Linked DNA regions of Methylibium petroleiphilum PM1. The protein of the gene in region 1 interacts with the protein of each later gene in a pairwise test. Links are inferred from orthologs where the notes say so. Each region holds a gene or a part of one and is shown on either strand. Other genes may lie near its edges.

Region 1 (4,668 bases):
CCTTGGCGAGTGCGTTGGTCTCGTTGTAGCTCATGTCGCGGCTCAGCAGCAACTCGGTGTCGCGGATCAGCAGCCGCCCGCCCGGCGTGCGCAGGCGAAAGCGCAGCCGCGTGCGCAGCGTGAACTCGCGCACCTGCCCGGCGGCGGTCTGTGCGGCGACCGACTTGTCGCGCACGTCCTCCAGCGCCTCGAGCACCACCTGGGCCTGGGCCGGCGACTCGACCACGCGCGTCGTGCCGCTGGCCTCGATGCTGCGCCGCAATTGCTCGGTGAACGGCGAGCGCTGCGGGAAGCCGACCAGCTGCACCGTCGAGAAGCTCAGTTTCGGCGGGCGGCGCAGCTGGAAACCGCAGCCGGACAAAGCAAGGGCCGACAGCGCGAGCGCGGCCTTCAGCGTGGTGCGACGGTGCAGAGGCGACATGCGGCTCACACCACCACGTTGACCAGCCGGCCGGGCACCACCACCACCTTCTTCGGCGTGCGGCCCTCGGCGAACTTCGCGAGCTCGGGGCTGGCCAGCGCAGCGGCCTCGATCGCCGCCCGGTCGGCCGACGCGGGCACCTTCAGCGCACCGCGCAGCTTGCCGTTGACCTGCAGCACCAGCTCGATCTCGTCCTGCACCAGCGCCTGTTCGTCGACCGCCGGCCAGGGCGCGTCGAGCAGGTCGCCGTGGGCCGCGGCGTAGCCGAGGTCCTGCCACAGCGCGTGCGCGATGTGCGGCGCGGCGGGGTAGAGCGCACGCAACAGGATGCCCAGGCCCTCGCGCAGCGCCGCGCGGTCGGCGGCGGTGTCGGCGAGCGCGGCGCTTTCCAGCGCATTGAGCAGCTTCATCGCGCCGGAGACGACAGTGTTGTACTGCAGGCGGTCGTAGTCGTGGCTCACCTGGCGCAGCAGCAGATGCACGTCGCGCCGCAGGTCGATGGCGGCGCGCGAGGCGTCGGCGAAGTCGGTGCCGGCGGCCTGCACGGCCTCGCGCTGCTTCGTCGCGAAGGCCCACAGCCGGCGCAGATAGCGGAAGCTGCCCTCGGCACCCGAGTCCGACCACGCGGCGCTCTGGTCCGGCGGGCCGGCGAACATCGTGAACAGGCGCGCCGTGTCGGCGCCGAACTTCGCGATGATGTCGCGCGGCTCGACCACGTTGTTCTTCGACTTCGACATCTTCTCGATGCCGCCCAGCTGCACCGGCTGGCCGTCCTCGCGCGCGATCGCACCGACCGGATGGCCCTTGTCGTCGAACTGCACCTCCACTTCGCTGGGGTAGAACCAGCGCTTCTTGCCCGAGGCGTCCTCGCGGTAATAGGACTCGTTGAGCAGCATGCCCTGGGTGAAGAGCTTCGTGAACGGCTCGTCGAACTTGACCAGCCCGCAGTCGCGCATCGCCTTGGTCCAGAAGCGCGCGTACAGCAGGTGCAGCACCGCGTGCTCGATGCCGCCGATGTACTGGTCCATCGGCATCCAGTAGTCGTTGCGCGAGTCGACCATCGCCGCGTCGCTGTCGGGGCAGCAATAGCGCATGTAGTACCACGACGAATCGACGAAGGTGTCCATCGTGTCCGTCTCGCGCTTGGCCGGGGCGCCGCACTTCGGGCAGGCCACGTTCAGGAAGGCGGCGCTCTTGTTCAGCGGGTTGCCCGAGCCGTCGGGGATCAGGTCCTCGGGCAGCAGCACCGGCAGGTCCTGCTCGGGCACCGGCACGTCGCCGCACCCGGGGTTGTCGGACCCCGGTCCCGATCCGGTGCAATGGATGATGGGGATCGGCGTACCCCAGTAGCGCTGGCGGCTGATGCCCCAGTCGCGCAGGCGCCAGGTGGTCTTCTTGTCGCCCAGGCCCTGAGCGGCCAGCGCCGCGGCCACCGCGTCGACCGCCACCGGGTAGCTCAGTCCGCTCAGGTTGCCGGAGTTGATGGTCACGCCGCGCTGCTTGTCGGCATACCAGTCCTGCCAGTGGTCGTAGCTGAAGTGTTCGCCGTCGACGTGCACCACCTGCAAGATGTCGATGCCGTACTTCTTGGCGAACGCGAAATCACGCTCGTCGTGGGCCGGCACGCCCATCACGGCGCCGTCGCCGTAGCCCATCAGCACGTAGTTGCCGACCCACACCGGCACCGGCGCGCCGCTCAGCGGATGCTTCACGAACAAGCCGGTCGGCCGGCCTTCCTTGTCCTTGGTGGCCAGTTCGGCCTCGGTCGTGCCGCCGGCCTTGCAGGTTTCGATGAAGGCGGCGAGGTCCGGGTCCGAGGCAGCGGCATGCGTCGCCAGCGGGTGCTCGGGTGCGACCGCGCAGAAGGTCACGCCCATGATGGTGTCGGCACGCGTCGTGAAGACGTGCATCAGGCCGTCGCCGACCAACGTGCCGTCGGCGTCGCGGATCTCGTGCGGGAAGGCGAAGCGCACGCCGGCGCTCTTGCCGATCCAGTGCTCCTGCATCAGCCGCACGCGCTCGGGCCAGCCGTGCAGGAAGCCGGGGCTGGCCGGGTCGGCGACGTTGGCCAGCAGTTCGTCGGCGTACTGCGTGATCGCGAGGTAGTAGCCCGGGATCTCGCGCCGTTCCACCGGGGCGCCGCTGCGCCAGCCGCGGCCGTCGATCACCTGTTCGTTGGCGAGCACGGTCTGGTCGACCGGGTCCCAGTTCACGACCTGTGTCTTCTTGTAGGCGATGCCCTTCTCGAGCAGCTTCAGGAAGAACCACTGATTCCACTTGTAGTAATCCGGGTCGCAGGTGGCGACCTCGCGCGACCAGTCGAAGGCCAGCCCGAGCGGTTGCATCTGCGACTTCATGTCGGCGATGTTGTCGCGCGTCCACTGCGCCGGCGCCACCTTCTTGTCGATCGCCGCGTTCTCCGCCGGCAGGCCGAAGGCGTCCCAGCCCATCGGCATCAGGACGTTGTAGCCCTTCATGCGCAGGTAGCGCGCCATCATGTCGTTGATGGTGTAGTTGCGCACGTGGCCCATGTGCAGCTTGCCGCTGGGGTAGGGCAGCATCGAGCAGGCGTAGAACTTCGGGCGGCTCGTGTCCTCGACGACGCGGTGCGCGTCGCGCGCAGTCCAGTGCGCGTGGGCGGCGGCTTCGATCGCGCCGGGTTCGTAAGCGGAGGCGGGGGCTGGATGCGGGGTGCTCATGCAGGGCACGGGCGCTGCGATGGCGCCGTCTCGGGAAAGTCGATGGATTCTAGGGCGCGACCCGTCGAGGACGACGGGCGTGCCGTGGCGCTCAGTTCGAGGAAGGCGACGCGGCCTCGGTGGGTTGCGCGACGAAGGCGATGCGGTTGAGGCCGGCGCTCTGCAGTCGGCCGATCAGCGCGGCCACGCGGCCGTAGGGCACGGACTGGTCGGCGCGCAACTGCACCTCCAGACCGGGCTGGCGCCGGGCGGCTTCGCGGATGCGGGCGTCGAAGGCGGCGTCGGCCAGGGCCTCGTCGCCTAAATGGAGTGCGCCGTCGGGCGTGAGCGCGACGCTGACGAAGCTGGGCGTGTCGCTGGGCGTTGCGGTATCGGCCCGGGGCAGGTCGAGGCGCAGGCTCGAGGTCATCAGCGGGGCACTGATCATGAAGATCACCAGCAGCACCAGCATCACGTCGATCAGCGGCGTCATGTTGATGTCGCTCATCGGCTGCGGCAGCGCGGTGCGCTCCAGGCGACCGAAGGCCATGACGGTTCAGCCTCGCTCGGTGCCCGGGCGGGGCGCCGAGGCGTCGTCGAGCAGCATCTCGCGCAGGTCGTGAGCGAAGCCCTCGAGTTCGGCCTCGCAGGCGCCGACCAGCTTGCCGAACACGTTGTAGGCCAGCACCGCGGGGATCGCGACCGCGAGGCCAGCGGCCGTCATGACCAGGGCCTCGCCGACCGGGCCGGAGATGCGGTCGATGCTCAGGTTGCCGGCCGCGGCGATGCCGAGCAGCGCGTGGTAGATGCCCCAGACGGTGCCGAACAGGCCGATGAAGGGCGCCGTCGCGCCGATCGACGCGAGCAGCACCTGGCCGAACTGCAGTTGCATCAGCACGCCGTGCAAGGCGTCGCGCAGGCGGCGCGTGAGCTGCGAGGCGCGCGCGCCGGCGGCCTCGAGCGTGCCACCGCGGGCGGACTGCAGCCCGGCGTCGAGCAGGGGCACCAGCGCCGCCTCGCGATCGAAAATCTGCAACTGCGTGCGGGCTGCCGCCAGATCGGGCGCGGCCCAGAACGCCGGGACGGCGCGCGCGAGGTCGGCACGCACCCGGCGCAGCAGCCAGGACTTCCAGAAGATCAGCACCCACGCGCTGACCGACATCAGCAACAGCAGCGCGGCGACGAGGCGGGTGATCGCGTCACCCTCGGACCAGAAGTGCACGAGACCGCTGGTCACGTCGCCACGAGGCCCAGAACGGCCTCCATGCCGTAGAGGCCGCGCTGCTGGTCGGCGAGGAAACGCACCGCGCGCAGGCTGCCCTGGGCATAGGTGGCGCGACTGCTGGACTTGTGCGTGATCTCGATGCGCTCGCCAGTGCCGGCGAACAGCACGGTGTGATCGCCGACGATGTCGCCGCCGCGCACGGTGGCGAAGCCGATCGTCGACGGATCGCGTTCACCGGTGACGCCCTCGCGACCGTAGACCGCGCAGGACTTCAGATCGCGGCCCAGCGCGTCGGCCACCACTTCGCCCATCTTCAGCGCGGTGCCGCTGGGGGCGTCGACCTT
Region 2 (4,953 bases), 1.7 Mb from region 1 along the record:
GAGCGAACTGTTCCAGCCGGACCGCATCCACCCGAAAGAAGCCGCCCACCCCATCATCCTGGGCAACGTGTGGCCGGCGCTGCGGCCCTTGTTGTCGAAGTAGCCCGCTTTTCAAACGCGGTCCGCCCTTCGGCGCGCTTACCATGCCGGTTGACGCGCCCGTTCGTTCCTCGACGGGTCATTCGAACTACGACCCCATGGCCCTTCGCGAAATCCCCCCCGCACCGCAACCGGTAGGCTATCAGCGGCAACCGCGGCCGGACGATGCCCGCTGGATGCAGTGGATCGCCGAGAACCGGCTGCGCGACTGCACAGCGGCTTCGATGACAGACACCATGGTCGCCGCGGGCCTGGACCGGCAGGCCGCTCAGCAGGCAATCGCCGCGATGGAGGTCCACCCGGTGTTCGTGGCCGCACGCCGCCACCAACAGTTGCAGCGCAAGTTCGCTTCGGTGATGGCCAATCAACAGCGCATCTGGGAGATGGGTTGGGCCTACGACGGCGTGGAGAAACGCAGCCACGTTTCGCCGGCCGAGTTCTTCGAGCGTTACGTGGTGGGTTCCCGGCCGCTCGTGCTGACCGACGTGGCGGGCGATTGGCCCGCTCTGCATCGCTGGTCGCCGGCCGACCTGCGCGAACGGTTCGGTCACCTCGATGTCGAGATCCAGGCGGAACGGGCCGTCAACCCGAAGTACGAGCAGGACAAGCTCAAGCACCGCCACAACGTCCGGCTCGGCGATTTCGTCGATCGCGTGCTGGCGGGCGGTGCCACCAACGACTACTATCTGACCGCCAACAACGAGATTTTGCGCCGACCGGAGTTCGCGCCACTGCTGGCTGACATTGGAACGCTGCCGCTATTCTGCGACCCGGCACAGTTGGCGCAACGCTCCTCGTTCTGGTTCGGCCCGGCCGGCACCGTCACTCCCCTGCATCACGACACCCTGATGTTGCTGCACACCCAGGTGGTCGGACGCAAGCGCTGGCGCTTCATCTCGCCACTCGAGACGCCGCGTCTATACAACCACGACGGGGTGTTCAGCGCAATCGACTTGGATCATCCTGACCTTGACCGTTACCCGGCCTTCCGCGACGTCAAGGTGCTCGAGGTGGTGTTGGAACCGGGTGACACCGTCTTCCTCCCGCTGGGCTGGTGGCACCAGGTCGCCTCGCTGGAAGTCAGTCTGTCGTTCTCGTTCTCAAATTTCGTGTTCCCTAACACTTACAGCTATGAGAATCCGTCAATCTCAGACTGGTGAGGCAATCTCGCCCGTTCAATCGTCGCCGTCATCGAGCCCTGGAAACAGCACCTCGGTGTAGCCGAAGCGGCTGAAGTCGCGCACCCGCATCGGGTAGAGCACCCCGGCCAGGTGGTCGCATTCGTGCTGCACCACGCGGGCGTGGAAGCCCTCGGCCTCGCGCTCGATGCGCCGGCCCTGCGGGTCGAAACCGGTGTAGCGGATCCGCTGGTGGCGCGGCACCACGCCGCGCAGCCCGGGCACCGAGAGGCAGCCCTCCCAACCGTCTTCCAGATCCTCCGACAGCGGGGTGATCTGCGGGTTGATCAACACCGTGCGCGGCACCGGCGGCGCCTCCGGGTAGCGCTCGCTCTTCGTGAAGCCGAAGATCACGAGTTGCAGGTCCACCCCGATCTGCGGTGCCGCCAGGCCGGCACCGTTGGCCGCCTCCATCGTGTCGAACATGTCCTCGATCAGCGCGTGCAGCGCGGGCGTGTCGAATTCGCGCACCGGGTGCGCGATGCGCAGCAGGCGCGGATCGCCCATCTTCAGGATGTCTCGAACAGCCATGGCGTCTGCACCTCCCGGTTTCGTCCTCAGTCCAGCAGCGCGCGCAGCGCTGCCTCGTCGATCACGGCCACACCCAGTGCCTGAGCCTTCTCGAGCTTGCTGCCGGCTTCCTCGCCGGCCACCACGTAGTCGGTCTTCTTCGACACCGAGCCGGCCACCTTGCCGCCGGCGGCCTCGATCAGCTCCTTGGCGGCCTCGCGCCCCAGGCTCGGCAGCGTGCCGGTCAACACGAAGGTCTTGCCGGCCAGAGGCCTGGGCGTGAGGTCGGCCTCGCCGGAGTGCTCGTCCCAGTGCACGCCGGCGGCGCGCAACTGCTCGACCACCTCGCGGTTGTGCGGCTGATCGAAGAAGGTACGCAGGCTCTGCGCCACCACCGGGCCCACGTCGTTGACCTCCAGCAGTTGCTCGACGCTCGCGTCCATCACGCGGTCGAGCGCGCCGAAATGTCGCGCCAGGTCCTTGGCGGTCGCCTCGCCGATGTGGCGGATGCCCAGCGAGAACAGGAAGCGCGCCAGCGTCGTGGCCTTGCTCGCCTCCAGCGCTGCCACCAGGTTGGCCGCGCTCTTGTCGCCCATGCGCTCCAGCGCGACGAGCTTGGCCACGCCGAGCCTGTAGAGCTCCGGCAGCGTGCGGATGATGCCGCCGTCGACAAGCTGCTCGACCAGCTTGTCGCCCAGTCCCTCAATGTCCATCATGCGCCGCCCGGCGAAATGCAGCAGCGCCTGCTTGCGCTGTGCAGCGCAGAACAGGCCGCCCGAGCAGCGGTAGTCGACGCTGCCGCGCTCGCGCAGCGCCTGGCTGCCGCACACCGGGCAGGCGCGCGGCATGCGGAAGTTGGGGATGTACGCCGTTCGCGGGACGGGCACGCGACCCACCACCTCGGGGATCACGTCGCCCGCGCGCCGCACGATCACCGTGTCGCCGATGCGGATGCCCTTGCGGCGCAGCTCGAAGCGGTTGTGCAGCGTGGCATTGCTCACCGTCGTGCCGCCCACGAACACCGGCTGCAGCTTGGCCACCGGCGTGAGCTTGCCGGTGCGGCCGACCTGGATCTCGATGCCGGCCAGCTGGGTCGACTGCTCCTGCGCCGGGTACTTGTGCGCCACCGCCCAGCGCGGCTCGCGCGATTTGAAGCCGAGCTGCTGCTGCAGCGCACGCTCGTCGACCTTGTAGACCACACCGTCGATGTCGAACGGCAGCGCGTCGCGCTCAGCCGCGATGCCGGCGTGGAAGGCGGCCAGCGCCTCGCCGCCCTCGACCACGGTGCGGTGCGCGTCGACCGGCAGCCCCAGCGCCGCCAGCGCGTCCAGCAACCCGGCGTGCGTGGGCGGCACGTCCCAGCCCTGCACGTCGCCCAGTCCATAAGCGAAGAAGCTCAGCGGCCGCTGGCGTGCGATGCTGGCGTCGAGCTGGCGCACGATGCCGGCCGCCGCATTGCGCGGGTTCACGAAGGTCTTGAGCCCGGCCTCGCGCTGGCGCTCGTTGAGCGCCTCGAAGTCGTCTCGCCGCATGAAGACCTCGCCGCGCACCTCTAGCACCGGCGCCGTGATGCCGCGCAGCTGCTTCGGCACCGACTCGATCGTGCCGACGGTGTGCGTCACGTCCTCGCCGGTCTCGCCGTCGCCGCGCGTGGCGGCCTGTACCAGCCGGCCGGCCTGGTAGCGCAGGTTGATCGCCAAGCCGTCGAATTTCAGCTCGGCGGCGTAACGCAGCGGCGGCGCGTCGGGCGGCAGCTTCAGTGCGTTGCGCACCGCGGCGTCGAACTTCAGCGCACCGGTGGGCGTGGTGTCGGTCTCGGTCTTGATCGACAGCATCGGCACCGCGTGCCGCACCGCCGACAGGCCTTCGAGCACCGCGCCGATGACGCGCTGGGTCGGCGAGTCCGGCGTCCGCAACCCGGGGTGCGCCGCCTCCAGCGCCTGCAGTTCGGTGAACAGGCGGTCGTACTCGGCGTCCGGGATCTCCGGCGCGTCGAGCACGTAGTAGCGGTGGGCGTGGTACTCGAGCTGCTCGCGCAGTTGCGCGGCGCGGGCGGCCGGATCTTCCGCGCGGTCGGACATCGGCAGGTGCCCGCTCGCGTTCAGCTGAACAGCCGGCGCGTCGCGGCGCTGCCGGCCGCGAGGTCGCGTGCCGCGAGCGCCTCGTACAGGCTTTCGAGCGCCTGGCCGATGGAGGCGAAGGCCGCCGGCTGCAGCGGCTGGCCGCTGTCGTCGTACATCGCGGCGTCGAGCTCGGCGGCCAGTGCCTCACCGGCGGCGCACCAGGCAGCGAACGGTGCGGCCGCGGCAGCGGTCTGCGGCACGTCGAAGGCCAGCGTCAGCTCGCGGACGGCGGCCTGGCTGGGCTCGTCGGCCAGCGCTGCCTGCGGATCGAACTGCAGCGTCAGCACCGGCGGCGCGCCCTCGTCCTCGCCGGGCTGCACCAGGCGGCCCGGCAGCGCGCCGACCATGAAGCCGTGGCGGGCAGCGTGCTGCTGCACATAGCCCAGCGACCACGCGGCGCCGCGCGATACCAGCCGCAGCGCGAGCTGAGCGTCGTGCTGGCCGGCGAAGGCGTCGAGCTCGCGGGCCCGCGCGACGACGTCGAGCATGTCGGGAAAATCGGGCAGCGCACCGATGGGTTCGGCGAAGGCCTGCACCTTCTGCACGAACTCGGAGTACTCGATCTCGTTGAGCGCCCCGCTGCGGTTGGCCAGTTGCACACCGGCCTGGAACTCCCCGTAGCGCTGGCCGGCGGCCGGCGTTTCCCATTCACCCGACTCGGCGTTCAGTCCCTCGACCAGCAACGGCTTGCTGCCGGCACGCCGGGCCGGCGGCAGGTGGGCGATCGCGGTCTCGCCGCTCACCGGGTTGTCGACGGTCAGCGTGGCGATCGCGTCGATCAGCGCGTCGAGACGCGGCAGGCCGGCGGCGCGGCGCACCAGCGTCGGCTCGATGCGCGGCGGCTGGCTGTCTTCGGCCTCCGCCTTCGGGCCGGTATCGTCGGCCCGGGGTGGCTCGGTCGGCGCAAAGCTCGGCTCCTGCAGCGGCGCGGGCTCCGCCCCGGGCTCGAGCGCCACACGCTTCACCTCGTTGCGGCGCGCCTGCCAGGTGCCGTGGGCCACGATCGCGGCGAGCACCAGCCCCCCCAAAATGGCCAAGGACAA

Evidence for each region. Proteins that work in one complex are often made in the same cells at the same time.
Region 2: the proteins of leuS (region 1) and ligA interact in binary tests that used the Escherichia coli proteins (3 or more experiments, as listed by UniProt). The link is inferred for Methylibium petroleiphilum PM1 from one-to-one orthologs.

Annotation. Positions count from the first base shown.
Region 1 is NC_008825.1:234,957-239,624, forward strand. Bases 227-3,501 are described here. They hold leuS (leucine--tRNA ligase), read right to left. Parts: upstream 3,121-3,501; coding sequence 427-3,120; downstream 227-426. Other genes in these bases: MPE_RS01075 (LPS-assembly lipoprotein LptE), read right to left, coding at 227-421; MPE_RS01085 (ExbD/TolR family protein), read right to left, coding at 3,212-3,501. In the rest of the region: more of MPE_RS01075, read right to left, coding at 1-226; more of MPE_RS01085, read right to left, coding at 3,502-3,649; MPE_RS01090 (MotA/TolQ/ExbB proton channel family protein), read right to left, coding at 3,656-4,321; dapB (4-hydroxy-tetrahydrodipicolinate reductase), read right to left, coding at 4,333-4,668.
Region 2 is NC_008825.1:1,951,238-1,956,190, reverse strand. What follows is about bases 1,352-4,270. They hold ligA (NAD-dependent DNA ligase LigA), read right to left. Parts: upstream 3,869-4,270; coding sequence 1,835-3,868; downstream 1,352-1,834. Other genes in these bases: MPE_RS09120 (cell division protein ZipA C-terminal FtsZ-binding domain-containing protein), read right to left, coding at 3,889-4,270; def (peptide deformylase), read right to left, coding at 1,352-1,808. In the rest of the region: MPE_RS09140 (arylesterase), read left to right, coding at 1-103; MPE_RS09135 (cupin-like domain-containing protein), read left to right, coding at 198-1,259; more of def, read right to left, coding at 1,275-1,351; more of MPE_RS09120, read right to left, coding at 4,271-4,953. UniProt on the Escherichia coli protein: DNA ligase that catalyzes the formation of phosphodiester linkages between 5'-phosphoryl and 3'-hydroxyl groups in double-stranded DNA using NAD as a coenzyme and as the energy source for the reaction.